DNA from 3 places in the Cryobacterium sp. 10S3 genome. Region 3 is predicted to be linked to each of the others. Evidence: predicted binding sites of a transcription regulator. Region 3 holds the regulator's gene; each other region holds the start of a gene.
The links. Region 3 encodes HrcA, which represses chaperone genes, less so after heat shock. Its sites were predicted from a motif close to TTNGCACTCGNNNNNNNCGAGTGCNAA; they were not measured.
Positions count from the first base shown of each region.

Region 1: groL (chaperonin GroEL) is a predicted target of HrcA. The motif match lies at 7,958-7,984, and genes of this name have one in related genera.
Region 2: groES (co-chaperone GroES) is a predicted target of HrcA. The motif match lies at 4,696-4,722, and genes of this name have one in related genera.

Region 1 covers NZ_CP133773.1:2,936,513-2,946,297, reverse strand. The annotation lists gene RHM57_RS13670 (antibiotic biosynthesis monooxygenase family protein) at 1-210, opposite strand, end outside; gene RHM57_RS13665 (hypothetical protein) at 250-663, shown strand; gene RHM57_RS13660 (VOC family protein) at 763-1,158, opposite strand; gene RHM57_RS13655 (DUF4287 domain-containing protein) at 1,309-1,599, shown strand; gene RHM57_RS13650 (hypothetical protein) at 1,635-1,781, shown strand; gene RHM57_RS13645 (hypothetical protein) at 1,778-2,710, shown strand; gene RHM57_RS13640 (DinB family protein) at 2,727-3,326, opposite strand; gene RHM57_RS13635 (hypothetical protein) at 3,498-3,902, opposite strand; gene RHM57_RS13630 (nitroreductase family protein) at 4,099-4,677, opposite strand; gene msrB (peptide-methionine (R)-S-oxide reductase MsrB) at 4,681-5,082, opposite strand; gene RHM57_RS13620 (DUF3263 domain-containing protein) at 5,342-5,656, shown strand; gene RHM57_RS13615 (LytR C-terminal domain-containing protein) at 5,726-6,301, shown strand; gene RHM57_RS13610 (cold-shock protein) at 6,526-6,729, shown strand; gene RHM57_RS13605 (DUF3048 domain-containing protein) at 6,916-7,899, shown strand; gene groL (chaperonin GroEL) at 8,029-9,648, shown strand.
Region 2 covers NZ_CP133773.1:3,066,906-3,076,690, reverse strand. The annotation lists gene tsaB (tRNA (adenosine(37)-N6)-threonylcarbamoyltransferase complex dimerization subunit type 1 TsaB) at 1-36, shown strand, start outside; gene rimI (ribosomal protein S18-alanine N-acetyltransferase) at 37-576, shown strand; gene tsaD (tRNA (adenosine(37)-N6)-threonylcarbamoyltransferase complex transferase subunit TsaD) at 573-1,640, shown strand; gene RHM57_RS14290 (DUF4190 domain-containing protein) at 1,784-2,260, shown strand; gene RHM57_RS14285 (hypothetical protein) at 2,346-2,927, shown strand; gene RHM57_RS14280 (hypothetical protein) at 2,979-3,386, shown strand; gene RHM57_RS14275 (class I SAM-dependent methyltransferase) at 3,433-4,647, opposite strand; gene groES (co-chaperone GroES) at 4,798-5,094, shown strand; gene rarD (EamA family transporter RarD) at 5,256-6,185, shown strand; gene RHM57_RS14260 (hypothetical protein) at 6,229-6,990, shown strand; gene RHM57_RS14255 (ABC transporter substrate-binding protein) at 7,177-8,511, shown strand; gene RHM57_RS14250 (ABC transporter ATP-binding protein) at 8,904-9,686, opposite strand; gene RHM57_RS14245 (ABC transporter ATP-binding protein) at 9,689-9,785, opposite strand, start outside.
Region 3 covers NZ_CP133773.1:1,419,798-1,429,582, reverse strand. The annotation lists gene RHM57_RS06635 (PhoH family protein) at 1-617, opposite strand, end outside; gene RHM57_RS06630 (HIT domain-containing protein) at 718-1,107, opposite strand; gene RHM57_RS06625 (16S rRNA (uracil(1498)-N(3))-methyltransferase) at 1,132-1,905, opposite strand; gene dnaJ (molecular chaperone DnaJ) at 1,910-3,022, opposite strand; gene hrcA (heat-inducible transcriptional repressor HrcA) at 3,085-4,098, opposite strand; gene RHM57_RS06610 (DUF4870 domain-containing protein) at 4,269-4,688, shown strand; gene RHM57_RS06605 (DUF4870 domain-containing protein) at 4,770-5,138, shown strand; gene hemW (radical SAM family heme chaperone HemW) at 5,150-6,376, opposite strand; gene RHM57_RS06595 (DUF1990 family protein) at 6,379-7,026, opposite strand; gene lepA (translation elongation factor 4) at 7,031-8,884, opposite strand; gene rpsT (30S ribosomal protein S20) at 9,126-9,389, shown strand; gene RHM57_RS06580 (ABC transporter permease) at 9,476-9,785, opposite strand, start outside.

The DNA of each region.
Region 1 (9,785 bases), 1.5 Mb from region 3:
CGGCGACTGCCGGAACCCGATCGTGTGGTCGAGTAGATCCTCCCACTCGACCAGCAGTAGGTACGTGCTCTGCGACTCGATAGACCGCGACAACGACACGCTGAGGCATCCGGGCATGGAGGCGATGATCGGGCGAGCCAGGGTGAAGGCTCGCTCGAATTCAACTTCTCGTCCGGCGATGACGGGCAGTAAGGCGTGTTCGGTGACCACGAGGCCAGTGTGTCATTCGGGGTGGCTACGCTGACTCACATGAACGCAGAGGAACACGCCCGGGAGGTAGATCGGCTGGAGAGATTGAGGACGCTACTCGCGGCCCGGAACCGCATCGAGGAGGTTTCTCGGGCCGTCGTTGCTGCGTCGAGTGACGATGACGCCGCGGAGCGAGTCCGTCGCCTTCTGGGTTGCTCAGAGATCGCAGCGCGGCACGTCATCTCGACACCGTTGCGCATGTACCGTCGCGGCGACGCACTCGCACGGGAAATCGCGGACCTTGAGGAGTACTTGACTGGCGTGGTGCCGCTGGACCCGGCGGTGTCCACGCGCGCCCTGGCTGACGGTACCGAGGACGTAACGGCCGCTCATCCGCTCGCGGAGCTGGAAGCCGGCGAGCCGAGCATCCCTGTCGAAGATATCGTCCGGGACCCGGGCATCCCATTGGACTAGCCCCCAAGGGCGTCCGAAATTCTTATTCGGTGACCAGCCCGATTGCGCACAGTGCCGCCAGTGCAGCGTTCAGGGCTACCAGCGTGCAGAATCTTGACGTCACTGGTCCTGAGTTGATCCCTCCGCGGGCGGATGCTCGGCCAGACAGAAGAGGTTGCCTTCCGGGTCCGCCAGTGTGGTCCACTGCACGTGTGGGAACTCGTCCAGGACGTCCCACTGGTAGACGGCGCCCAGGCCGAGGAGACGTTCGACCTCAGCACGTCGTGACCCCCACGGGACGGTGAGGTCCAGGTGGGCGCCGCGGCGATTCGGATGGGGGGAGTCACAAGGCCGGAAGAACATCCCGAAACCGTTCGCGCCGGCCGGCGGCAGGTAGACGCTATCGCCGCCGGGTGAGGGTGTCGCTCCGGTGACCGACGCCCAGAAATCGGCAAGCGCAGTCGGGTCATGTGCCTCGACGTTGATCGCGCCAAGGGTGATTTGGGGAGCCGTCATCTCGCCGACGCTAGCACGCGTCCGACACGCATCTCTGGACAGCGGATCGCGAATGTGGGACGTCTCCGGTCCAAACGATTGCGACCCGCTCCCGAAGGCGGTTTGATGGACCGGCCCGAGATTCCGGATTCCACCAGCGAAGGAGCAGAGATGTCATTTCAGGCCTACCTCGACAACATCGAAGACAAGACTGGCCTGACCCCGCGTGAGTTCATCACCCTCGCCCACGAGAAGGGGTTCGACGACCCGTCCACGAAGGCCGGCGTGATCGTCGACTGGCTGAAGGCGGACTTCGACCTGGGCCGAGGTCACGCGATGGCCCTCGTACACGTCATCAAGAACGGCGAGAAGATCGACGCCAAGCACGTCGGGACCGGAACCACGCACAGCGATGCGTCCGACACGCTCTGGCTCGACGGGAAACTGAACCGCCCCGGGTGACCAGGTGCACGCAGCCGTCGCCAAGATGTCGTAGTTTGACACTGCAGGCAGACGCCGGGCGTGAAATGGTCGATGATTGCATAGTCGCGCTCGAACGCGCCATCGCGTCGACCGACGCCGCCAGACCAGAGGGATGCACGCCCATGCCGCACGACGCCATCGCCCGGGAGGGAGACCGGTGACAGCAGAGCGCTCCGGACTGCTCGGCTTCGGTCGAACCGCCTGGTTCAGGCTCGCCGTGGCCATCATCCTCGCGATCGGCCTGCTCGCCGCCGCCGTGCTCGCCGCCAAGGGCCTCCGCTCGCTGCCGGCCGTGCAATCCTTCCTGACCGACTTCCCGGGAACGTCGCAGCTGCCGTCCGGGGCGCCCGTCGGCTTCCCGGCCTGGCTGGCCTGGCAGCATGGGCTCAACGTCTTCTTCCTCCTCTTCATCGTGCGTTCGGGCTGGCAGGTCCGCAGCGCCGGGCGGCCGACCATGTTCTGGACCCGGCGCAATACCGGGCTGATACGCACGAAACAAGCGCCCACCCGGATGGGCATCAACGTCTGGCTGCACCTCTCGGTCGACGTGCTCTGGGTGCTCAACGGGCTCCTCTTCTACGTGCTGCTCTTCGTCACCGGCCAGTGGGTGCGCATCGTTCCGGTCAGCTGGGACATCATTCCCAACGCCGTGTCGGCCGCGCTCCAGTACGTCTCGCTGGGCTGGCCGGTCTCCGACGGCTGGGTGAACTACAACGCCCTCCAGACCCTGAGCTACTTCACCATCGTGTTCGTGGCCGCTCCGCTCGCGCTGGCCACCGGCATCCGCCTCTCGCCGCTCTGGACGTCACGCCGGCTGAGCGAACTCGTCCCGCTCCGCCCGACCAAGGCGGTCCACGTCGGCGTGATGATCGTCTTCCTGATCTTCGTCGTCGTGCACGTGACCCTGGTCTTCGCGACCGGGGCGCTGCGCAACCTCAACCACATGTACGCCGTGCAGAGCGACGACGGCTGGACCGGATTCTGGATCTTCGCGGCCTCGGTCGTCGTGATGATCGTGGCCTGGTTCGCTGCCGGCCCGCGCCTGCTGCGGGCGATCGCCTCGCTCGGCGGCACTGTCATCTCGCGCTGAGTCGCACCGGCGACGGTCAGCGCTCCGCAGACTCCTGCGCGGCCGCCTCGACGCGTTCCCGGTAGCCCTCCCACCAGGCGCGGTCGGCCGGCGGCATATTGTCGTTGCCCTGCCGGAGTCCGACCTCCCCGTCGATGAGCTCTCGGACGAGGTCGGCGTGCCCGGCGTGCCGGTGCGTCTCCGCGATGAGGTGCACGAGGATCTCGTGCAGGCTCGCCGCGCTCCGATCGCCCGTCCACCACGGCACCCGGCCGATGGTGTCGAGCGTGAGCGCCTCGATCGTCGCGCTCGAGTGCGCCCCGACCCGGCGGTAGAGGGTGATGAGCGACTCGCGGGACTCGTCCGGCTTCGCCCACATGTCCGCGTTGAACTCGACGTCGTCCGCCGTCCACGGCAGCGGTTCCGGGAAGGGCCGGCCGAAGACGAGCCCGAGATACCCGGCCTCGACGCCGGCCATGTGCTTGACGAGTCCGAGCAGGTTGGTGCCGGTCGGCACGAGCGGGCGCCGCACGTCGTACTCGCTGAGCCCGTCGAGCTTCCAGATCAATGCTTCCCGACCCGACACCAGGTACCGCGTCAGATCCGTCTTGGCTGCAGTCTCCGTTGCATCAGTCATCCCGCCAGCCTCGCAGACCCGGCTCGGCGGGCCAAGCGATCCGTGCTGATCCGGTCCGACCCGGGTCGATCCGGGCGGGTCTGCTCCAGGACCCATCGACCGGCTGTGGGCGCCGCGCGACTGCGCGTTCCGCGATCCGTCCGACAACACGGCACGCGCAGGCCGAGCGACCTACGGGCGAGCGCTCGTCTGGTCGAAGTCGGGGCTCACGGGTCGGCGGATGCTGCCGGCGCTCGACAGTCCGATGGCCGGCAGTCCCACAGCGGGGTAGTCCGCCTGCGGCCACACGATCGGCTCGAGCTCCCGGCTCTCCGAGCGGGGCCGCGGCCCCTTGGCGAGGAGGACGACCCAGACATAGCAGCCGACGAGCGCCCAGAGGAACCGGAGCACGACATCCACGAGCGGTTCCAGGAAGGTGGCTTCGGCATCGTCGAGGCTCGGGCTCCGCGGAACCGCGGAGGCGGAGGCAGCAGGAGCGTGGGCGATCAGGGGTGCTGTGGCGGCCGTCCGCAGGACGGTCAGCGTACCGAGGGAGATGGTGTCAGGCCGGACGAGTGTGCTGATTTCTGCGCTCACGCCACGAGGATACGTCGCGCCCCTGCTGCACCCGGGACATTCTGCCGACGTTCAGGTGAAGAAACGGTGAAGCCTCGCCTTCGCGCGCCAACTGCGCCGCTTCGCGCCAGGCCTGCCTGGCGCGAAGCGGCGCACGTGGCGCGCGACCCTGAAGAACCGAAAACGGGGGCAGTCAGCGGCGGCGGTCAGGGGGTGGTCAGAGGGCGGTGAGGTGCGCGGCAGGGTCGATCGGGAGCCGGACGCCCGGCTTCGCACCAGACGGCACTCCGCCGACATAGAGCCAGCCGAGCAACTCCTCCGATTCGGCGAGCCCGTGCAGCCGGTGCACCTCGGCGGTGCGGGTGAACGCCCCGGTGCGCCACATCACACCCCAGCCGGCGTGTGTCAACAGGAGGCTCAGGGCGTGTCCGACACCCGCCGCTGTGACGTCCTGTTCCCACGGTTCGACCTTGTCGCTCTCCCGATGGCTCGCGACGACCGCGATCAACAGTGATGCCCGAAGCGGCTTGCCCGCGAGCTTGGCCAACTCCGCAGCGGACGGCGGTTCCGCACCGGCCTCAGCAGCGAGGCGTGCGGATGCCGCGGCGAACGCAGCCCCGAGCCGCATGCGGGCGTCCCCGCGCAGCTCGATCAGGCGCCAGGGTCGCAGGGCCCCGTGGTCGGCCACGCGCGCACACGCGGCCACGAGCGGGAGCAGGTCGTCGTGCGTGGGGGCATCCGGTGTCACGGCGGACGACGAACGCCGCCCGCCGATCGCCTCGAGCGGCGTGCACACGGTCTAGTCGACCGGCTTGAACTCGAGCGAGATGGAGTTCATGCAGTAGCGGTCGCCGGTCGGGGTGCCGAAACCGTCGTCGAAGACATGCCCGAGATGGGAACCGCAGTTCGCGCAGCGCACCTCGGTGCGGACGACGCCGAGGGAGGTGTCCTCGATGAGTTCGACGGCCTCCGGGCGCACCGACTCATAGAAGCTCGGCCAGCCGCACCCGGAATCGAACTTCGTGCCGCTCTTGAAGAGTTCGGCGTGGCAGGCGCCGCAGGTATAGATGCCGGAACGGCTCTCGTCGAGCAGCTCCCCGGTCCAGGCTCGCTCGGTGGCGGCCTGCCGCAGTACGGCAAACTTCTCCGGCCCGAGTTCCGCGGCCCATTCAGCGTCTGACTTCGTGACTTCGTAGTCCATGGTTCATCCTTCCCATCGGGCGAGGGCGCAGTGCAGCGTGGCCGCCAACCCTCCCAGCAAGCTTAAACTCAGCCCGGCAGGGGCGTATTCCGATTCCCGGGCCCGTTCAGCACTTTCACACCGGGACGCTCACCGGCACGCTCCCGCGCCTGCCCGGGCACTTTTCCTCCCGGCGAGGGAGCGACCCGCGTGGCCCAGCGAATCCATAGCCGACGCCAAATAGGATTCGAGCAGCGAATGGCGATGGTGAAAGAGGTGGATGGTGGACGGCGTGCGTGACCCGGACCCCGCCGACTCCCCGGGCGGCCTCACCGACCGCGACCGCGGCATCCTGAGCTTCGAACGGCGCTGGTTCACCCATGCCGGAGCCAAGGAGCAGGCGATCCGTTCCGAGTTCGGGCTGTCCTCGGCCCGGTACTATCAACTATTGGGCGTTTTGATCGACTCCCCTCTTGCCCTGGCTCACGATCCCATGCTGGTGAAACGGCTGCAGCGGATGCGTGCAGCCCGTGAGCAGGCACGGGAGCGCCGGACAGTGCGCGCTCCGGAGCACCGAACCAGCCCCGCCCCCTAGGCGCAGCCGGATTTCGACCCCGACGTTCCACCCATTCGCCCGCGACAAGAGGATCGACCCAGCCCCACAATGCCTCCCACCTATCCGAAAGACCGCTTCGACCACCTGCCGCACTCCCTCGACCGAGTGGGCGCCCATCGCGCCCCCGGAAAGAAGGGACGCCACTGGGTTGCGTTCTGGTGGGCACTGGGGGCAACGGCCGTCCTGATCGGCCTCGGAGTCTTCGGGATGGCCTCGCTCAGCAACAAACTCAACATCGCGATCCCCGGGCTGTCCTCCAGCTCGGCGACAGACACGGCGACGGATGCCGCGACCGCCGTTCCGACGGCCGTCGCGACGGTCGATCCGAGTCTCACCGTGACCGTGCTCAACGGCACAAAGGGCACGGGTGTCGCCAAGGCTGCCGGGGAAGCCCTCTCCGCGGCCGGCTGGACCGTCGGCGCGCTCAGTAACGCGAGCACAGAAGATGTGACCAAGACGACCGTGTACTACGCCGATGCGACCCTCGAGGGCGCCGCCCGCGGGGTCGCGGCTTCGTTTCCGGGATCCACGGTGCTCCTCGCGAGCGACTTCGCAACCTCGGGGGCCGACCTCACGGTCGTCGTCGGGGCTGACTTCGTGTCAAGCACCACGCCTGCGTCCTGACCGGCCATTCGCCTCCGGTTGTATAACTCCACGGGGGCTCCTCGTCAACCCCCTTTCGTTCTTTCTTGGCTTCAGTAATCTTTGACTCAGGTCGCTCATCTCGTTCGTCCGGTTGCCCCCTGGGGCAACCGACCGGTCGGACCGGATGGACGCAGTCACATGCGCCAGGCCCGGTACGGCCAACGGGCGGTTGCCGAAAATATCAGAGCACTGGGGAGTTACACATGGCGAACGGAACCGTCAAATGGTTCAACGCTGAAAAGGGTTTCGGCTTCATCACCGTCGACGGCGGCGGACAGGACGTCTTCGTCCACTATTCCGCCATCGACATGCACGGGTACAAGGTTTTGGAAGAGGGACAGCACGTCATCTTCGAACTGGGAACCGGGGCAAAGGGGCCACAGGCCGAGTCGGTACGTCCCGTCTGATCTGAAAAGATCAGGCGCACCCACACCAAGCGCACCCAATCTCGGGCAACACCCCGAGCCGCGCGGCATCCGCGAGTTTGCCGCGTTAGGGTGTGGGGCGTGACAGCGAAAAGAACTGCAAGAATCCACGGGCGAAGCACGGCACGACTTTTCGGTGCCGTGCTTCTTCCATGCCTCCTCTTGGTGATGACGGCGTGCTCCGGAACCGAGCCGCCCACCACGGCGACGCCGACGGCGACCGTGGAACCCACCGCCGCTGCCGTCGACGCCCCGGCGCCGCTGGCGATCGCGCCGCTTCGTGGCACGATCGTGCCGGCCGGGAAGGCTGCGAACCCGTCCCTCGCCGTGAAGATCGACAACCACGAGGCCGCCAGGCCCCAGATTTCGCTGGATCGGGCTGACATCGTCTTCGAGGAACTCGTCGAGGGCGGACTGACCCGTTACGTCGGCGTCTGGCAGTCCGACATTCCCGACGCGATCGGCCCGGTGCGGTCGATCCGGCCGATGGACCCCGACATCATCACGCCGTTCGGCGGAATCGTCGCCTACTCCGGCGGACAGCAGGTCTTCGTCGACATGATGAAGGCCACCCCCGTCATCAACTCGGTCTTCGACTACGACACGACGGGCCTGTTCTCCCGCGTCGCCGACAGGGAGGCGCCGCACAACGTCGTGCTGAAGGCCGCCGAACTCGTCGGGCGCAACGCTTCTGTCGCGCCGCCGGTGCAGCAGTTCGCGTACGCGGGCAGCATCGCGGCATCGACCGCCGGGGTCGATGGCACCCCGATCACCCAGATCAACGCGCGGTTCTCCGCATCGCGCTATCCCGGCTGGAGCTGGGACACCGCCTCACAGGCCTACCTGCGCTCGCAGGAGGGCGCCCCGGACCTCGACACGACCGGCGCCCGCAGGGGCGCCACCAACGTCCTCGTGCTCCGGGTCGACATCGACGGCACCTACGGCGAGGTGCCCAAGACCGTCATGATCGGTACGGGGGAGGGCTCGGTGTCCGCCGGCGGCAAGACCGTGCACTCGACGTGGTCGAAGGCCGGGCAGGCCGACCCGATCCGGCTGATCGACGACAACGGGGTCACCATTCGCCTCGCCCCGGGCAATACCTGGATCGAACTGATCCCGAACGGCACCGGCTCCGTCGAACTCGTCCCGTAGCCTCCCGACGCTTCCCGGCGCTCACTTGCACTCTCGACCCCTGAGTGCCAGAATCGACTTGGCACTCTCTCCTTTTGAGTGCCAACCCATCACCGTTTTGGTAACGTCCGGGAGGGACGAGAAACACATATGGCAAAGATCATTGCTTTCAACGAAGAGGCCCGTCGTGGCCTTGAGCGTGGCCTGAACATCCTCGCTGACACGGTCAAGGTCACCCTCGGCCCGCGCGGACGTAACGTCGTATTGGAGAAGAAGTGGGGCGCCCCCACGATCACCAACGACGGTGTCTCGATCGCCAAGGAAATCGAACTCGACGACCCGTACGAGAAGATCGGTGCGGAACTCGTCAAAGAGGTCGCCAAGAAGACCGACGACGTTGCCGGCGACGGAACGACCACCGCGACCGTCCTCGCCCAGGCGCTCGTCCGCGAAGGCCTGCGCAACGTCGCAGCCGGCGCAGACCCGATCAGCCTCAAGCGCGGCATTGAAAAGGCCACCGCTGCGGTCATCGCAGAGCTGATCGCCAACGCCAAAGAGGTCGAGACCAAGGAAGAGATCGCGGCCACCGCATCCATCTCTGCCGGCGACGCTGAAATCGGCGCGATCATCGCCGAGGCGATCGACAAGGTCGGCAAGGAAGGCGTCGTCACCGTCGAGGAGTCCAACACCCTCGGCACCGAGCTCGAGCTCACCGAAGGCATGCGCTTCGACAAGGGCTTCCTGTCCGCGTACTTCGTGACCGACCCCGACCGTCAGGAAGCGGTCTTCGAAGACCCCTACATCCTGATCGTCAACTCCAAGGTCTCCAACATCAAGGACCTCCTCCCGATCGTGGACAAGGTCATCCAGACCGGCAAGCAGCTCCTCATCATCGCCGAGGACGTCGACGGCGAGGCTCTGGCCACGCTCGTTGTGAACAAGATCCGCGGCATCTTCAAGTCGGTCGCCGTCAAGGCTCCCGGCTTCGGCGACCGTCGCAAGGCCCAGCTGCAGGACATCGCCATCCTCACCGGTGGCCAGGTCATCTCCGAGGAGGTCGGCCTCAAGCTTGAGAACGTCACCCTCGACCTGCTCGGCAACGCGCGCAAGATCGTCATCACCAAGGACGAGACGACCATCGTCGAAGGCGCCGGAGACCCCGAAGCCATCGCCGGTCGCGTTCAGCAGATCCGCAACGAGATCGAGAACACCGACAGCGACTACGACCGTGAGAAGCTCCAGGAGCGTCTCGCCAAGCTCGCCGGCGGCGTTGCCGTCATCAAGGCCGGCGCCGCGACGGAGGTTGAGCTCAAGGAGCGTAAGCACCGTATCGAGGACGCCGTCCGCAACGCGAAGGCTGCTGTCGAAGAGGGCATCGTCGCCGGTGGTGGCGTCGCCCTCATCCAGGCCGGCAAGACCGCGTTCGAGAAGCTCGAGCTCGTCGGAGACGAGGCGACCGGCGCGAACATCGTCAAGGTTGCCATCGACGCCCCGCTCAAGCAGATCGCCCTCAACGCGGGTCTCGAGCCCGGCGTCGTCGCCGACAAGGTGCGCAACCTGCCGATCGGTTGGGGCCTCAACGCCGCGACCGGTGAGTACGTTGACATGCTCCTCGCCGGCATCAATGACCCGGTGAAGGTCACCCGCTCCGCGCTGCTCAACGCCGCGTCGATTGCCGGACTCTTCCTCACCACCGAGGCCGTTGTCGCCGACAAGCCGGAAAAGAACGCTGCTCCGGTCGGCGACCCGTCCGGCGGAATGGACTTCTAAGTCCACCCTGCTCGATAGCTAGACCGCTTCACCGCTTCACCGCCAACAGGGCGTCTCCTCCGGGAGGCGCCCTGTTTTCGCGTCCGGACAGGCACGATCCCGATCCGGTCTCCGCACGTCCGGCATCCGCCGCGTCC
Region 2 (9,785 bases), 1.6 Mb from region 3:
GTCACCCTCTCCAACGGTCCGAAACGGGTGAGCTGAGTGACCTGGCAGCTGCGCCGCGCCCACGCGGGCGACCTCGACGGCATCATGGCCCTCGAGACCCGCCTCTTCGAGAACGACGCCTGGTCCGCGGAGGGCATGCTCCGGGACGTGACCGACCCGGACTGCTACTACCTCGTCGCGGTCCCGCCGGACGAACCCGACCGCATCGAGGCATACGCGGGGCTGCTCGCGCCGCGCGGGGCGCTCGAGGGCGACATCCAGACCATTGCCGTCACCGAGACGGCCCGCCGGCACGGTCTCGGCGGCACCCTCGTGCAGAGCCTCGTCACCGAGGCCCGCAAGCGAGGCATCCGCGAGGTGTTCCTCGAGGTCCGCGCCGACAACCCCGGCGCCCAGCGGGTCTACCTCCGGCTCGGCTTCGAGGAGATCGGTGTGCGCCGCGGCTACTACCAGCCGGACAACGTCGACGCGCTCGTGATGCGACTCGCAGTGCCGCCCGCGGAGGCGGCGCTCGCCGCGCCCGACCCGGTGCAGTCCCCGACCGACCCGACGGATGCCGCGGAGGCGACCGAATGAACCGCGACAACCCCCTGGTGCTCGGCATCGAAACCTCCTGTGACGAAACCGGCATCGGGATCGTCCGCGGAAGCCGGCTGCTCTCCAACACGATCGCCTCATCGATGGATGAGCACGCCCGGTACGGCGGCGTCGTACCCGAGGTCGCGGCGCGCGCCCACCTCGAGGAGCTCGTCCCGATGATCCGGGCGGCGACCGAGGACGCGGGCATCCGCCTCGAGGACGTCGACGCGATCGCCGTCACCTACGGCCCCGGCCTGTCCGGCGCGCTCATGGTCGGCGTCGGCGCCGCGAAAGCACTCGCGATCGCCCTCGGCAAGCCGATCTACGCGGTCAACCACCTCGTCGGCCACGTCGGTGCCGACGTACTCCAGACCGACGCCGATCCGGGCACGGAGCCCCTCGAATACCCGACGATCGCCCTCCTCGTCTCCGGAGGGCACACCTCGCTCCTCCTCGTGCGCGACCTCGTGTCCGACGTCGAACTGCTCGGCGAGACCATCGACGACGCGGCGGGGGAGGCCTTCGACAAGGTCGCCCGCATCCTCGGCCTGCCATACCCCGGCGGCCCGCAGATCGACCGCGTCGCGCTCGGCGGCGATCCGGCGTACATCCGCTTCCCCCGCGGCCTCAGCCATCACAAGGACATGGAACACCACCGCTACGATTTCTCCTTCTCCGGGCTGAAGACCTCGGTCGCCCGCTGGGTCGAGCAGACCCGCGACGCGGGGGAGACCGTGCCGCTCGCGGACGTCGCGGCGAGCTTCCGCGAGGCCGTCATCGACATCCTGCTCACCAAGGCCGTCGCCGCGTGCACAGACCTCGGGGTGCCGCGACTTCTCCTCGGCGGCGGGGTGATCGCGAACGCGCGGCTCCGCGAGCTCGCCGTCGAGCGAACGGATGCAGCAGGCATCGCCCTGCGCATCCCGCCGCTTTCGCTGTGCACCGACAACGGCGCCATGATCGCCGCGCTCGGCGCCCAGCTGATCATCGCGGGTCACGAGCCGTCCACCCTCGACTTCGGTGCGGATTCAACGCTCCCTGCTTCCGTCATCCAGGGCTGAAAACCGCGTCCCATCTCCGGTTCCTATGCATCCGCGATACGCTGGACGCAACAGACATGGCGCGTCATGGGCGTTGACACCCGTTCAATGAGGGTGCAACTATGGCACCGCCAGCTGATCGAAGCCCAAAGGAGCCGTTAGTCATGACCGACCCGAACCAGCCTCCGGTAACCCCGCCCCCGGTGAACCAGCCCCCGATCTACCAGGCGCCCGCCGCGCCCGAATACCAGGCACCCGCCGCGCCGGCGTACCAGGCACCTGCCGCCCCTGCGTATGGCGCACCGGACACGTACGGTCAGCAGCAGTACGGCCAGCAGCAGCAGCAGTACGGCCAGCCGCAGGCGTACGGCCAGCAGGCCTACGGCCAGCCCCTCGCCCAGGACAAGTACAACGTCCTCGCGATCGTGTCGCTCGTGTCGGCGTTCTTCGTCTCTCTCGCCGCGATCATCACCGGCCACATCGCCCTCAGCCAGATCAAGAAGACCGGAGAAAAGGGCCGCGGGCTCGCCATCGCCGGCCTCGTTCTCGGCTACCTGGGCATTGTCGCCGGCATCATCGGCGCGATCCTCTTCATCGTGCTGATCAGCACGGCCTCGACCAACGGGTACTCCAGCTACTGACCCACTGGATCGTCCCTGCCGGCCTGTCGTCACGACTGACCTGCCATCACCGTTGACCCGTCAATGAAGTGGAAAGGAACAGCTCATGAGTGATCTGAACGCCCCTGGTGCCTCGGGAATCCCTCCGGTTCCCGAGGTTCCGCAGGTGCCCGACGTGCCGCACGTGCCCGAGGTTCCCGAGGTCCCGCAGATTCCGCGCGGCGAGTCCACCGTGGCCGCTGCAGGGCCGCCCGGAACGCAGCCCGTGGCATCCGGCGGCGATGGGTTCGCCGGTCCGCCGTTCACGGATCCTCCGACCGCCGGTCCAGCGCCCGGCGGTCCTGCCTCCGCCGGACCGCCGTCGCCCGGTTACGGGTATCCGTACCCGCCCGCCCCGGGGACGCAGGCTCCGACCCGCCAGCCGCTGCTCAGCATCCTCTCGCTTGTCGCAGGTGTCGTCGGACTGCTGGGCCTCCCGATCGCCTTCATCCCCTTCGTCGGCGGGGTGCTCACCCTGCTGCTGCCGGCCGCGGCCATCGTGCTCGGGGCGCTCGGTCGCACGAAGGAACCGCGCGCACGTGCCCTGTGGCTCACCGGCCTGATCACGGGCATCGTCGGCGTCGCCCTTTCCCTGCTGAGCATCGTCGTCTGGATCATCGTCTTCGCAAGCATGCCGAGTACCTACTAATATCGCTGAGAGCCCGTTCCCCGGGCGAAGTGAACGGACCGGGAGGCCGCAGTGACGGATGCACGACGTCCCACCGCCGGTGACGACCTCCGCTTCGAACTGACGCGCCCGCCGGAGGAGGTCACCGGCGAACTCGACTACGCGTCGACCGTCACCGCTCCCACCGAATGGGTGCCGTACGTCTACACCGAGTCCGAGCTGCGCGCCCTTGCGCGCAGGCGCGCCCGCTCTCTCGCCTCTCTCTTCTTCGGCGCCGTCGGCCTCGCCGGCGCCGTCTTCGTGGTCTGGACCGCGCCGCTCTCGCTCGCGGCCGTCGTGCTCGCCGTCTGGGCGAGCCGCACCGAACGCGCGGCCGTCGCGATCTGGGCCTGGGGCCTCGGCACCGGTCTCGCGGGCCTCGTCATCGCCGCCGGCTGGATCGTGCTGATCAGCCAGGGCATCAGCCCCATCCCGCACTGAGCTCCCGGCGTTGAGTGCCCGGCGCTGGGTGCCCGGCGCTGAGTGCTCAGCGCGGCGGCTGCACCCGCTCCACGAGCAGAGCGAGCCTGTGGCCGCCCGCCCGGGTGAGCACGAGAGTGGCGGACTCGGACCCGTGCAGCTTCAGCCGGGTGCGCAGCACGGCCGGGTCAACGTCCACGCCGCGCTTCTTGATCTCGAGAGTCCCGATCTGACGCTCCTTGAGCGCGAGCCGGAGTTTCTTCTCGTCCACCGGCAGCGACTCGAGCACCCGGAACGCCGTCGCGAACGGGGTCTCGTGCAACGACTCTGAGCTCAGGTATGCGATGCCCTCCCCGAGCATCAGCGCGTCCATGCTGCGGGCCAGGTCGCCGATCAGCCGCGCCCGGATCACGGCGCCATCCGGCTCATACAGGTAGCTCCCGGGCACGCCCGCCTCTCCGGGCACGGTCTCGACATCCGGACTGTCCGCGGCCGCGGTCAGCTCGTGCCGGCCGTCCCTGCCCAGGAGCAGGGCCGAACGGCGGATGCCCTCGCGAGCGAGAACGCCGAACCAGAGTCCCATCTCCACGAGCTTTCCGTCCACGGACACCCACTGCGCTTCCGCGGCGGCGGGAATGGCGTCACGGTCGTGACCCGGACCGAGCTTCACTCCGATCGGCATCCGCTCGCTCAGTCCGAAGACGAAGTCGAGGTTCGGCGAATAATCCTCCGGGCGGGTCAGCCGGGAGGTATTGCTGTGACCGGCCGTACGGCGGGCCGGGTCGAGCCAGGCAGCGTCGAAGCCGGTGAGGTCGAAGGTCTCCGCGTCGCCGTGCACGACGGCGGCATTGTCGAAGGGGGCGAGGTTGTAGCTCGCGACCGTGGCCGTGACCTCGTCCGTGTCCACGGCGGTCACCTGGATGTCGAGCGCGGCGAGGGCCATCGAGTCGCTGCCGATCCCGCTGCCGAGATCGGCGACCCGGTTCAGTCCGGCAGCGGCGAACCGGCCGGCGTGCAGCGCGGCGACGTTCAGGCGGGTGGCCTGTTCGAGACCGGCCTCAGTGAAGAGCATCCGCCCGGCGAAGTCGCCGAACTTGGCCACGGCCTTCGCCCGCAGCCGCGATTGGCCGAGCACCGCGGTCACGAGTCCCTGAGGATGGCCGGCCTTCCGCAGGTCGCTCACCAGCCGAACCACATCGGAGGCGTTGTCCCAGGGCGGAAGCGAGTCCAGCAGGCGCAGCCCCTCGGGGGACAACAGGTCAACAAGCTCGGAGCGTTCCATTGTCCAAACGATATCAAGCCATGGCCGCCGCGCCCGGAACGCCCGAGTCTGGCACTCACGTTGCGTGAGTGCCAGAAGCGCCCTAAACTCGCTGTTAGCACTCTCGCTGTGAGTCTGCCAACCAAGTCTTAGCTAAGAAAGAGGTCAACCGTGTCGGTCTCCATCAAGCCGCTCGAGGATCGCATCGTCATCAAGCAGGTCGACGCCGAGCAGACCACCGCATCAGGTCTGGTCATCCCTGACACTGCCAAGGAAAAGCCCCAGGAGGGCGAAGTTGTCGCCGTCGGCCCCGGCCGCATCGACGACAACGGCAACCGCATCCCGCTCGACATTGCCGTGGGCGACAAGGTCATCTACTCCAAGTACGGCGGAACCGAGGTCAAGTTCGGTGGCGACGACCTCCTCGTCCTCTCCGCACGCGACGTGCTCGCCGTCGTCGTCCGCTAGGGATTCGTTCCAGGCGCCACGCACGACCGCAGTACACGTACGAACAACACAAAATCCCGGATGGCCTGATCATCCGGGATTTTGTGTTGCCAGGTCCGCCCGAGCGCGGCCCGCACCACCCAACACGTCCAGGCAGGGCACGCCCGCGAAGGGGAATCGTTGTGAGCAGGACACGGAGCCAGTCGGCCGAACCGACCAGCGGACTCGCCTTCGCGATCTCCGCGTACGGCCTCTGGGGCCTGCTCCCGCTCTTCTTCCTGCTGCTGCACCCGACGGGACCCTTCGAGGTCGTGGCCTGGCGCGTGCTCTTCTCCCTGGTCTTCTGCCTCGCCCTAATCACCGTCACCCGTGGCTGGCCCGCCCTGCTCACAGTCCTCCGCCGCCCGAAGACGGTCTGGGTGATGGGCCTGGCCGGCCTCCTGATCTTCGTCAACTGGCAGACCTACGTCTTCGCGACGCTGACCGGGCACGTGGTCGAGGCCGCCCTGGGCTACTTCATGAACCCGATCGTCACGGTGCTGCTGGGCGTCTTCGTTCTGCACGAGCGGTTGCGGCGCATCCAGTGGATCGCGGTCGCGATCAGCGCGGCCGCTGTGCTCGTGCTGACGCTCGGCTACGGGGCACTCCCGTGGATCTCGCTCGTCCTCGCCCTGTCCTTCGGGTTCTACGGGCTGATCAAGAAGAACGTCGGACCCGGCGTCGGCGCGCTCACCGGCCTCACCCTCGAGACCGCCTGGCTGATGCCGATCGCGGTCGCGGAACTCCTCATCGTGGGCGCCGTCACCGGGCTCACCTTCGGCACCGTGTCGCCGTGGCACACCGTCGGCCTCGTCTCAACGGGCGTCGTGACGGCCGTCCCGCTGCTGTTCTTCGCAGCCGCCGCCCGCCGCCTGCCGCTCAGCCTGCTCGGCCTCGTGCAGTTCGTCGCACCGGTGCTGCAGTTCCTCGTCGGGGTCTTCATCCTCGGCGAGCCGATGCCGCCGGAGCGCTGGGTCGGCTTCGGGCTCGTCTGGGTCGCGCTCGTGATCCTCACGGCCGACATGGTCGTCACCGGACGCGCCCCGCGGCGAGCATCCCCCGAACCCCTCTGACCGGCGATACGCTCGGAGCATCCCACCTGTGAAAGGACCACGGATGCCCTTTCCAGCTCTGAACGTCACCTCGCGACCCCGGGGGCTCACGTCTGCCGGTCTCGCGCTCACCGTCGTCGCCGCGCTGCTGCTTTCCGGGTGCACCGCAGGGGACGCCCCCGTCGTCGTGACCAGCACTCCGACCGTCGCCGCGACGGTCGCGCCGACCGGCGACGGCACGCTCCTGATCGGCACGCTGTTCCCGATGACCGGGGAAGCGGGAGCCGCAGTGACCGGCGCCGCTCAGGTCGCCGGCACCGAGCTGGCCGCCCGCGAGATCCTTGAGCAGGCCGTGCCCGGCACTCTGCCGATCCAGCTCGTGCATCGGAACTCGACGGGGAACGTCGCGGCCGCGGTTGCCGACCTGGTGGCGCGACACGTTGACCTCGTTCTCTGGGACGCGACGAGTGCGGTGCCCGCTGATGTCACGGCATCCGTCGCCGCAGCGGGCATCGCCCTGCTGCCTCTGAACGACTTCACGAACGGCGGCACTCCGCTCGCAGCAGACGAGGCCTTCGCAGTGCGCCTGCGCACCTCGGACCCCGGGCTCGCCGACACCGCCGGAGGCGGGGAAGCCTTCGACGGGGTGGTGCTCGCGGCCCTCGCCGCGAGGGAGGCAGGCGACGACGGCGGGCCCTCGATCGCCCCGGCGCTCGACCGGGTCAGCCACGGCGACGCGGTGTGCGCATCCTGGGCATCCTGCATCACCGCCCTCGGTGAGAAGAAGCAGATCGCATACCAGGGCGTGACCGGGCGACGCTCCTAGTACAGCACCTCGTCCGACGGCGTCCCCCAGAGCAGGTGCCGGTGGTGTCACGAATCGCTAACGATGTTCTCTTTGCGCGGCAAGAAAACATCCTCGAAACAAAGTGATCCTAGGTTGGAGCCTAATAACGCGAGTGGGCCTCACCCGGAGGCGTACTTACGCGTGCAAGATGAAAGGGTACCCAGGATGATTAAATCCAAGCACGCCCTCCGGACCGCCATCGTGGCGGGAGCAGGCGTCATCGCCGTCATGCTCTCCGGTTGTGCATCCGGCGGCGGTTCAACCGCTACCACGACCTCGGCTGCGGCCGCGTCCTCGTACACCGACGCAGCTTGTGCGAGCGGAGCGTCCACGGACAAGTCGCTGGTCGTCGGCTCGATCCTCCCGATCACCGGTAGCCTCGCCTATCTCAACCCGCCGGAACTCGCCGGCGTCGGCCTCGCCGTCTCCGACATCAACGCCGCCGGCGGCGTCGACGGCAAGGACGCCTGCGTCCTGGCCACCGACTCCGGTGACAGCACGGACCTGACGATCTCGACCGCGTCCGCCCAGAAGCTCATCGCGGCCAAGGTATCCGTCGCGATCGGCGCCGCGTCCTCGAGCGTTTCGCTCAACGTCGTCGACTCCTTCGCCTCCGCCAAGATCGTCCAGATCTCCCCGGCCAACACCTCGGCCAAGCTCAGCGGCTACGGTCCGTTCTACTTCCGTACCGCACCGCCGGACTCGGTCCAGGGTTCCGCGCTCGGCCAGCTCATCACGGGTGACGGCAACGCCAAGGTCGCCTTCCTCGTCTTCAACGACTCCTACGGCACCGGCCTCCGCGACTTCACGCAGGCCAGCGTCGAAGCCTCCGGCGGAACCGTCGTCTATGGCGGCAAGGGCAACGGCCAGGAATTCCCCCCCGGCCAGACCACGTTCTCGTCCGAGGTGACCGCTGCGAAGGCGACCAACCCTGACGCGATCGTCATCCTCGCCTTCGACGAGACCAAGTCGATCATCCCCGAGCTCAAGGCCCAGGGCGTCGACCTCTCCAAGGTCTACCTGTCCGACGGCAACACCGCCGACTACAGCAAGGACTTCGAAGCCGGCACGCTGACCAGCGCACAGGGCACGATCCCCGGCGCATACCCGGCTGATGACTTCAAGGCCAAGCTCGTCTCCTGGTACAAGGACACCCAGAACGCAGCTCTCGGAGACTTCTCCTACGCTCCTGAGGCCTACGACGCGACCACCCTCTCCGCCCTCGCGGCGCTGAAGGCCAAGTCCACCGTCTCCGCCGACATCCAGGCGCAGCTCGCGGCCGTTTCCGGCGCGAGTGGCAAGGGCACCAAGTGCAAGAGCTACGCCGAGTGTGCACCGCTTGTCACCGCCGGAACGGACATCCAGTACGTCGGACAGTCCGGCGTCGGCCCGTTCAACTCGCACAACGAGCCGTCGAGCGCCTTCATCGGCATCTACAAGTTCGACAAGGACAACAAGCCGGTCTGGCAGTCCGCCATCGAAGGACAGACCTCCTACTAGCAGGAGAGTGCTGATCGTCGGCTGAGGCCGGACGAACACAGGGAGCGGGGTCGGGCGAAAGCCCGGCCCCGCTCTTTCGTGCGCCCGCCCCCGCGCCTCCCCGCCCCGCGCCTCCCCGCCCCGCGCCTCCCCGCCCCCGCGCCTCGCCGTGCTCGCCAGCATCCGCTCTTTCGCTGAGGTGTCGCAGATCGACGTTCGCCGACCCCGTGAACCTCGATGTGCGACCCCTCAGCGAGGTTTCCAGCCGCACCGGCGCCGGTTTCGGCAGCCCGCGCCCGCCGTTGCGGGAGCGCCTGAGCAGACGGGCGCAGCGGCGGATGTCGCCGGGGACACGAAAAGGCCCGTGCCTGCCCCCAGGGGGCTGGCACGGGCCTCTCGGCGGTGCGGGCGGGTCAGGCGATGCTGACGGGCTTCTCGTCCTTCTCAGCGTCGACGTCCTTGGCGAGGGTGCCGAGGTAGAGCTCGATGACCTTGGGGTCGTCGGCGAGCTCGCGGCCGGTGCCTGTGTAGGCATTGCGGCCCTGATCGAGCACGTACCCGCGGTCGCAGATCTGCAGGCAGCGGCGCGCGTTCTGCTCGACCATCACGATCGTGACGCCGGTCTTGTTGATGCGGCGGGTGCGGATGAAGGTCTCGTCCTGACGCACCGGGGAGAGGCCGGCGGACGGCTCGTCGAGGAGCAGTACGGACGGGTCCATCATGAGCGCACGCGCCATCGCGACCGACTGGCGTTCGCCGCCGGAGAGCGAACCGGCGCGCTGGTTGCGGCGGTCGGCGAGGGCGGGGAACAGGTCGAAGATCGCGTCGAGACGCTCGACGAGCAGCTTGGGCCGCAGGTACAGGCCCATCTGCAGGTTCTCCTCGATCGTGAGGGAGGGGAACACGTTGTTGTTCTGGGGGACGAAGCCGACGCCGGCCTGCACGAGGCGGTTCGCCTTGAAACCGGTGATGTCTTCGCCCTTGAGCGTGACGTTGCCGCTGCGGACGGACACCAGTCCGAACAGTGCCTTGAGCAGCGTGGACTTGCCCGCGCCGTTCGGGCCGATGATTCCGATGAGCTCACCGGGGTAGACATCCAGGTTGCAGCCGTTGAGGATATTGACCCCGGGAACATAGCCGGCGACGAGATCCGTCGCCTGCAGGACCGGAGCGGGAGAGCCTGTGGGTACAACCATGACTACGCGTCGCCTTCCGTGCGGTTTTCGAGTTCGACCTCTTTGGCCAGTTCCTCCGCGACTTCGTCCGTGAGGAGCGAGTCGTCGCCGAGGTCGGTG
Region 3 (9,785 bases):
TAGGCGAGCGGGGCGACCTCGATCGTGCCGGCCGCGAGCAGTTTCGGCAGGAGTTCCGGCTCCATCATCTCGCCGAGCGCGTCGTAGAGCGGACGCAGGTAGGGGTCGATCTTGTCGGTCAGGGTGCCGGGCAGGAAGCCGAGGCGTTCCCCCGCTTCGACGGCCGGACGGGTGAGGATGATCCGGTCGACCTCCTTGCGCTGCAGGGCCTGGACAGCCTTCGCCATCGCGAGGTAGGTCTTGCCGGTTCCGGCGGGGCCGATCCCGAAAACGATCGTGTCGGTGTCGATGGCATCGACGTATTCCTTCTGGCCGATCGTCTTCGCGCGGATGCTCTTGCCCCGTGAGGTGAGGATCGGCGGCCCGAGGCGAACGGAGGGGCTCGAGGTGCTGTCCTCGCCGAGCATGCGGGCGCTCGACTCGACCTCGGCCGGCGCGAGGTCACGGCCCTCGCGGATCATCACGAGCAATTCTTCGATCAGACGGCGGGCGGCGGCGACCTGGCTCGGCTCACCGGAGAGCGTCATCTCGTTGCCGCGGACGTGCACGCTGACCGCGGGGTGTTCCTTCTCGATCGCGCCGAGCAGCCGGTCCTGCGCGCCGAGGAGGCGCACCATGGCGACCCCGTCGATGAGGATCCGGGTCTCGACCGTCGTTTCGGACGGGAGCGCACCGGAGGGCAGGGACGGCACGGACTTCTCTGACGGCTCAGACAGCTCAGACGGAACCAAGTGTTCCCTCCCCGAGCGAGCCGGTCGCCCCGTCCTCCGACGGTTTCAGGGCGAGCACGTGGGCGTGGACGTGGAACACGGTTTGTCCGGCGGCGGCGCCGGTATTGAAGACGAGGCGGAACTGGCCGTCGGAAAGCTCGGTGGCGACCCGCCCGGCGACGGCGACGAGCTCGGCAAGGAGTCCGGGGTCGCCGGCGGCGAGTTCGACGACGTTGCGGTACGCCTCCGTCTTGGTCGTGACGACGATGTGCACGGGGGCCTGCGGGTTGATGTCGACGAATGCGATGATGCGTTCGGTCTCGGCGACGATGGTCGCGGGGATGTCGCGCGCGACGATGCGGCTGAAGACGGAGGGTTCTGCGCCGGTTTCTGACATGGTCCTATCTTAACCTGCCGGGGGTCACCACCGGTCGAGGGCGGCGTTGAGCACGGCGAGGGCGGCGGGCCCGGCCGTCGACGTGCGCAGCACGGTGTCGCCGAGGCGCACCCGCACGGCCCCGGCGGCTTCGAGCATCTCGAGTTCCGAGGCGGCGATGCCACCCTCCGGACCGACGACGAGCACGATGTCCCGCGCCGCGGTTGCCTGGGAATCGGCCGCGTCGGCCGCGTCGTCAATCGACGGCAACCGGGTCAGCCGGATGTCGGCGGTGGGCTCGAGGAGCAGCATCCGCGTGCCCCGCGCCAGCACGGCGAGTTGTTTGGTGCTCGTGAGGTCTGCGACCTCGGGAAGCCAGGGCCGGATCGATTGCTTGGACGCCTCGCGTACGATGGCGCGCCAACGCTCCCGTCCCTTGGCGACCTTCTGGCCCTCCCAGCGCGTCACCGAGCGGGCGGCCGCCCACGGAACGACGCCGTCGACGCCGAGTTCGGTCGCGGCCTGCACCGCCATCTCGTCGCGGTCGCCCTTGGCGAGTGCCTGAACAAGGCGGATGCGCGGGCTCGGCCTCGCGATGTTCCGCGCGCTGTCGACCCGCAGGACCAGCCGTCCGGTCTCCGCTTCCTCGACGGTCGTCTCCAGGAGCAGGCCGGACCCGTTCCCGGCGAGCAGGTGCTCCCCCGGCCGGACCCGGCTCACGGTGACCGCGTGCCTGGCCTCGGCACCGGTGATGGTCGCGACGGCTCCGACGGGGCAGTCCTCCGCGCGGAGGGACTCGTCGATGAAGAAGTGCGCCATCCGGTTAGACGCGGAACCGGTCGCGGAGCTTCGCGAAGAGTCCCTGCTGCACCGCACTGAGCGCGGGAGCCGGGGACTTGTGCTTCGCGGCGAACTGTTCGATCAGTTCCCTCTCCTTGTGGTCGAGCTTGGTCGGCGTCACGACGTGGATCCCGACCTTGAGGTCGCCGCGGCCATTGCCGCGGAGGCGCGAGACTCCGCGGTCCTTGACCGTGATGACTTCGGAGCCCTGCACTCCGGCACGGATCTCGACGGTGATGTCGCCGTCGAGGGCCTTGACCGTCGTGGTCGTGCCGAGGATCGCATCCGTCATGGGCACGTCGAGGGTGCAGAGCAGGTCGTCACCGTCGCGGCTGAACACGTCGTGGTGGCGGACCTTCATTTCGAGGTACAGGTCGCCGTTGGGGCCGCCGGCAGGTCCGGCCTCTCCGCTCCCGGGCATCTGCAGGCGCAGGCCCGTGTCGACGCCGGCGGGGATGTCGACCGGAACAGTGCGGCGGGCGCGGACACGGCCCTGGCCCTGGCAGGTCACGCACGGGGTTGCGATGATCGTGCCGAAACCGCGGCAGGAGCCGCAGGGGCTCGAGGTCATCACATTGCCCAGCAGGGAGCGCACGGCGCGCTGGATGTTGCCGGTGCCGTGGCAGATGTCGCACGTGACAGGGGCGGTCCCCGGCTGGCAGCAGGTTCCGCTGCAGGTCGCGCAGACGATGGCCGTGTCGACCTCGAGGTCGCGGTGGGTTCCGAAAATGATCTCGTCGAGGTCGAGTTCGACCCTGATCAGGGCGTCCTGGCCGCGTTCGCGGCGAGACCTCGGTCCACGGCTGCCGCCGCCCCCTCCGAAGAAGGTCTCGAAGATGTCGCCGAAGTTGCCGAAGTTGCCGTCGAACCCGGCGTTTCCGCCCGTACGGCCGTTGCCGCCGTGGTCGTAGTTGTCGCGCTGCTTCGGGTCGCTCAGCACGTCGTAGGCGTGGGTGACGTGCTTGAACCGCTCAGACGCATCCGCGCCGGGGTTCACGTCGGGGTGGAGCTGGCGGGCGAGGCGACGGTACGCCTTCTTGATTTCGTCGGTGGAGGCATCGCGTGCGACGCCGAGTACTTCGTAATGGTCAGCCAAAGCTGGCTCTCCTAGGTCTGTTTTCGTAGGTGTGCGGCGTGGGGGCTGGTCGAGGGACTCGCCTATTCGAGCAGGCGGGACAGGTAGCGGGCGACGGCACGGACGGCCGCCATGTTGTTCGAGTAGTCCATCCGGGTGGGGCCCAGGACGCCGAGGCGGGCAAGGTCTCCACCCTGCGAGCTGTAGCCGCTGGTCAGCACGCTGGTCTCGGAGAGTCCGAATGGCGCGTTCTCCCTGCCGATACTCACCGACACCCCATGCTGGTCTGTCGCCATCTCGCCGAAGAGGCGCAGCAGGACGACCTGCTCCTCGATGGCCTCGAGCACCGGATAGATGCTCCCGGTGAAGTCTTCCTCCGTGCGCACGAGGTTCGCGGCGCCGGCCATCACCAGCCGCTCCTGCCGGTTCGCACCGACCTGGTCGCGAAGGGTGAGGGTGACCAGGGAGACAACGTCCGGTTGCTCGCCGGCCAGGTCGGCGGCATCCGTGAGCGCGATCGCTGCTGCGCTCATGCTGAGGCCGACCACGGCGGCGTTGAGGCGGGCGCGGAGGCGGACCAGCAGCTGCTCCTCGAGCGGCCGGGGCAGCTCGATCACGCGTTGCTCGACCCGGCCGGCATCCGTGATCAGCACGGACAGGAGCCGGGTCTCCGAGAGCGCCACGAGCTCGATGTGGCGCACCCTCGCACGAGACAGCGAGGGGTACTGCACGAGCGCGACCTGGTGGGTGAGCTGGGAGAGCAACCGGACGCTGCGGGCGAGAACCTCGTCGAGGTCTGCGGACTGCCCGAGGAACGTCTCGATGGCCTGGCGCTGCGCTGCGGAGAGCGGGCGCAGATCGGCGAGGTGATCGACGAAGAGCCGGTACCCCTTGTCGGTCGGGATCCGCCCTGAGGAGGTGTGCGGGGCGATGATGAGCTCCTCCTCCTCGAGGAGAGCCATGTCATTGCGAATGGTCGCCGCCGACACTCCGAAGGAATGCCGGTCAACGATGGTTTTTGACCCGACGGGCTCGCGCGAGGCGACGTAGTCTTGAACAATGACCCGCAGAACTTCGAGGCTGCGATCCGAAACCATGACTGAATCGCCTCCTTTCCGGGTGGCTGGGTGCCGGCGACTTTGGCACTCACGGCGTTTGACTGCCAATCATATCGCGACACACGGGGACACCCCCATTGCTAGCGGATGATTGGGCGCAGTACCTTGAGTCTTGTAACGGTCCTCCATCCGCACGGAAAGGCACGATGATGAGCAATTCAACCGGTAACAACGGCGAAGATCCGAACCTGGGCCAGCGCCCCCCGCAGCAGCCATACCAGCCGGCAGCACCCACACCCGTTGCCGCTGCTCCCCTCACCGAGACCGAGGACCGCCAGTGGGCGTCCTTCGCGCACCTCGGCGGCATCATCGGCCCGCTCCCCTCCCTGATCATCTGGCTCGTGTTCAAGGATCGCGGTCGCTTCACCGCCCAGGAAGGCAAGGAAGCCCTGAACTTCCAGATCACGATCGCCATCCTCTACGTGATCGGCTCGATCCTCCCGTTCGTCGGTGCCCTGATCATCTTCGCCGCCTGGGTCGTGGCGATCATCTTCTCGATCCTCGGGTTCCTGAAGGCGAAGGACGGCCAGGCCTACCGCTACCCCTTCGCCCTGCGTCTCATCAAGTAGCGCGGCGACCGGCGGAACCTCACACCACCCGGAGTATCTCGCGGGACCAGCACAACCAGATAACGCGTACAAGGAGCCCGAATGTCCACACCACCCCCCGCCAATTCCTACCAGCCCGTTACGCCGATGAACCCGTCGGACGAACGCTTGTGGGCCACCCTGATCCACGTGGGCGGAATCCTCTTCGAGTTCGTGCCCGCGCTCATCGGTTACCTCGTGCTCAAGGACCGCGGCCCGTTCATCCGCGCGCACGCGGCGACGGCGCTCAACTTCCAGATCACCCTGGCCATCGCCTATGTGGTCAGCGGAGTGCTGACGCTGGCGCTGGTCGGGTTCCTGCTGCTGCCCGCCGTCTGGGTCTTGAGCGTCGTCTTCAGCATCATCGCGGCCCTCGCGGCCAACAAGGGCGAGTACTACACCTACCCGCTCACCATCAAGTTCGTCAGCTAGACCGCAGCACCTTAATCCGCGAGAAGCCGCCGTACGACGGCGTCCGCGAGAAGCCGTCCTCTCCTGGTCAGTTCGACCGTCCCGGAGAGGGCGGCTTTCGCGTTGACGAGTTCATCGGCGATGAGACCGGCGACCTCGCGGCGACCGAGCGGCGAGAGCGAGTCGATCCGGATGCCCTCCCGGATGCGGGTGAGCAGGAGGACCCGCTCCACCTCGCGGGTCGTGTCGTCGAGGGTCTCGCGCCCTGCGGCAGGTGAGTCCCCGGCGAGGATCCGGTCGGCGTATGCGGAGGGGTGCTTGACGTTCCACCACCGCACGCCGCCGACGTGGCTGTGCGCACCGGGTCCGACCCCCCACCAGTCCTGGCTGCGCCAGTATGCGAGGTTGTGCCTGGACCGGTGCGCGGCATCCGTCGCCCAGTTGCTGACCTCGTACCAGCCGTAGCCGGCCGCGTCGAGGAGTTCGTCGGCGAGTTCGTAGAACTCGGCCTGGGTGTCCTCGTCGACGGGGGCGAGTTCGCCTCGGCGGATCTGCCTTGCGAGCTTCGTGCCGTCCTCGACGATGAGCGAATACGCGCTGATGTGGTTCGGGGACAGGCCGATGGCCTGCTCGAGGCTCGCGCGCCAGTCGGCACGGGTCTCCCCCGGCGTGCCGTAGATGAGGTCGAGACTGACGTCGAGCCCGGCATCGCGGGCCCACCCGGTGACGAGCGGGATGCGCTCCGGGTCGTGGGTGCGCTCGAGGGTCGCGAGCACCCGGGGCACGGCGGACTGCATGCCGAAGGAGACCCTGGTGAAGCCTGCGGCGGCGAGAGTGTCGAGGTAGGCGGCGTCGACGGAGTCCGGGTTGGCTTCCGTGGTCACCTCGGCGCCGTCCGCGAGGCCCCAGGTGTCGCGGACGGAGTCGAGCATCCGGACCAGGTCCACAGCGGGCAGGAGTGTGGGGGTGCCGCCGCCGAAGAACACCGTCGCGGCTTCCCGGTCCGGAACCCCGGAGTCGCGGAGGATGCGCCCTGCGGACTCGACCTCGGCGAAGGCCTGGCCCGCGTAGTCGTGCTGGGACGCTCCGCGCAGCTCGGTCGCGGTGTAGGTGTTGAAGTCGCAGTAGCCGCAGCGCACCCGGCAGAACGGCACATGCAGGTACACGCCGAAGTCGCGCTCGGATGCCCCGACGGCGGCGGATGCCGGGAGCAGGCCGTCGCGCGGTGCCGGATCGCCGAGGGGAAGGGCGCTGCCCATCGTCAGACCGCGCCGACCGGGTGCAGGGCGCGCAGGTAGCGGGCGGTGTACTTGGCCTGCTGCATGCGGACGATCGGCCAGGCGAGCCGGTAGTACCAGGTGCTCGGACGTGAGAAGGCCCGGATCGTCAGCCAGACGGAGTCATCGGCCTGTCGGTCGACGATGAACGCCTCCTCGCCGCTCGCGGGGTGGCCGTCAAGGGTGCCGTAGCCGAAACCGATGCGGTCCGTCTCGTCGATGACGTAGACGACACGTACGGGCGAGTCGACGGTGAACGGGCCCACTGCCACCGAGAGGCGCGCGGACATGCCGTTGACGATGTACGGGGTGCCGTCGTCGGCGAACGTCGCCTCGTCGACCGGGTGCTCCTGGTTCACCGAGGGGGTGCCGTCGGCGTTGAACACGATCCCGGAGTACTGGACGCCGGTGCTCTGCTGGAGGTCGGTGACGGTCATGCCACTGCCGAGCTGCACGCCCCAGGTCATCAGGAGCGCGGCAGCGGTCCGGAACCGCTCTTCACCGCTGCCGAGGCGAACGGTGCGTTCGAGCGGCCGGTAACCGCGCGGCGGGTACCGGAGCAGATCGGGGGCGAGGGTGCCGCCGATCGCCGCATAGGTCACGGCCGCGTCGGTGAAGGTGGAACGCCGCATCCGCCTACTTCTTCTCTTTCTTGGCCGGCTCGTCCCCCGAGAGCGCGGCGATGAAGGCCTCCTGCGGCACCTCGACGCGGCCGACCATCTTCATGCGCTTCTTGCCCTCTTTCTGCTTCTCGAGCAGCTTGCGCTTGCGGGAGATGTCGCCGCCGTAGCACTTGGCGAGGACGTCCTTGCGGATGGCGCTGATCGATTCGCGGGCAATGATGCGGGCTCCGATCGCGGCCTGGATCGGAACGTCGAACTGCTGCCGTGGGATGAGTTTCCGCAGCCGCCCGGTCATCAGCACGCCGTAGTCGTATGCCTTGTCGCGGTGCACGATGGCGCTGAACGCGTCCACCTGCTCGCCCTGCAGCAGGATGTCGACCTTGACCAGGTCTGCCTCCTGCGAGCCGATCGGTTCGTAGTCGAGCGAGGCGTACCCGGCGGTCTTGCTCTTCAGCTGGTCGAAGAAGTCGAAGACGATCTCGCCGAGCGGCATCGTGTAGCGGATCTCGACCCGGTCCTCACCGAGGTATTCCATGCCGAGCAGGGTGCCGCGGCGGCCCTGGCAGAGTTCCATGATGACGCCGACGTAATCCTTGGGCGCGAGGATCGCGGCCTTGACGATCGGTTCCTCGACCTTGGCGATCTTGCCGTCAGGGAACTCGCTCGGGTTCGTCACGGTGACGGACTTCTTGTCGTCGGTCGAGACCTCGTAGATCACGCTCGGGGCCGTCGTGATCAGGTCGAGGTTGAACTCGCGGTCGAGGCGCTCGGTGATGATCTCGAGGTGCAGCAGCCCGAGGAACCCGCAGCGGAACCCGAAGCCGAGGGCGACGGATGTCTCCGGCTCGTAGACGAGGGACGCGTCGGAGAGCTTGAGCTTGTCGAGTGCTTCACGGAGAGCGGGGTAGTCGCTGCCGTCGATCGGGTAGAGGCCGGAGAACACCATCGGCTTGGGCTCCGTGTAGCCGGGGAGGGCGACGGTTGCCGGGCGCAGCGCGGTCGTGACGGTGTCGCCGACCTTGGACTGGCGGACGTCCTTCACACCGGTGATCAGGTAGCCGACCTCGCCGACGCCGAGACCCTTGCTCGGGGTCGGTTCGGGGCTTGTCACGCCGATCTCGAGGATCTCGTGCGTCGCCCGGGTGGACATCATCTGGATCTTCTCGCGCGGGCTGAGCTTGCCGTCGATCATACGGACGTAGGTGACGACGCCGCGGTAGCTGTCGTAGACCGAGTCGAAGATCATCGCGCGGGCGGGGGCGTCCGGGTCGCCGACGGGGGCGGGAATGAGCCGGGTGGCGCGGTCGAGCAGTTCGGCGACGCCGATTCCGGTCTTGCCGGAAACGCGCAGCACGTCCTCCGGCTTGCCGCCGATGAGGCTCGCGAGTTCCTTCGCGTACTTGTCTGGATCTGCGGCGGGCAGGTCGATCTTGTTGAGCACCGGGATGATCGTGAGGTCGTTCTCGAGGGCCAGGTAGAGGTTCGCGAGGGTCTGGGCTTCGATGCCCTGGGCCGCGTCGACGAGCAGGATGGCGCCCTCGCAGGCCGCGAGGCTCCGGGAGACCTCGTAGGTGAAGTCGACGTGACCGGGGGTGTCGATCATGTTGAGCGCGTAGGCCTGGCCGTCGAGTTCCCAGGGCATCCGCACGGCCTGGCTCTTGATCGTGATGCCGCGTTCGCGTTCGATGTCCATGCGGTCGAGGTACTGGGCCCGCATCAGGCGGTCGTCGACGACGCCGGTGATCTGCAGCATCCGGTCGGCGAGGGTGGACTTGCCGTGGTCGATGTGCGCGATGATGCAGAAGTTACGGATGAATGCCGGCGGTGTTGCGGCCGGCAGGAACGCCGTGAGGGGTCTGGGTGACATGATCCGGTAATTCTCCCATAGCTCAGGCCCGCCGCCGATTTCGCCGTCTCCGCTGCGGCAGATCGAACGCGGTTCGGCCGGGGAGACCGAGTAGCCGACCCGATTATCGGCCGGACCGATTAACTGGTATCGTTGCCTGTTGGCTTGCGTGTTGGGTCCCACCCCACCACGATTTTGCCGTACGGCGCCCTCTACCGCCACGCGGCCCATCCGAACAAGAACCTAACGAAAGCGTATAAACGTGGCAAATATCAAGTCGCAGATCAAGCGAATTGGCACCAACAAGAAGGCCCAGGAGCGCAACAAGGCGGTCAAGAGCGAGTTCAAGACCGCTGTTCGCGCTGCGCGCCTCGCTGTCACCTCCGGCGACAAGGACAAGGCTGTCGCCAGCCTCGCGATTGCGTCGAAGAAGCTCGACAAGGCCGTCAGCAAGGGTGTCATCCACCGCAACCAGGCCGCAAACAAGAAGTCGGCGCTCGCCAAGTCCGTCGGCGCGCTCGTCTAGTCTCTGCACCACCCAAAAAGCCCTCCGCCTCAGGCGGGGGGCTTTTTTGTCGTCCCGACCCCTTCGCGGGGCGGGACCCGGGTCTGTCAGCGCACCGAGGTGCGCTCGTAGAGGGCCATCGACCAGACGTAGCCGGCGACCGAGAGCAGGGCGCACCATCCGATCGCGAGCATCGGGTTCCAGCCGAGCGGGGTGCCGAGCAGGAGACCGCGGACGGTCTCGATGAACGACGTAAACGGCTGGTACTGCGCAAACGACTGCATCCATTCCGGCATCGAGCCCGTCGGCACGAAGCCGCTGCCCAGGAGCGGAAGGATCGTCAGGATCATCGGCAGGTTACTGGCGGTCTCGACGGTTTTCGACTGCATGCCCATGGCGACTCCGAGCCAGCTGACC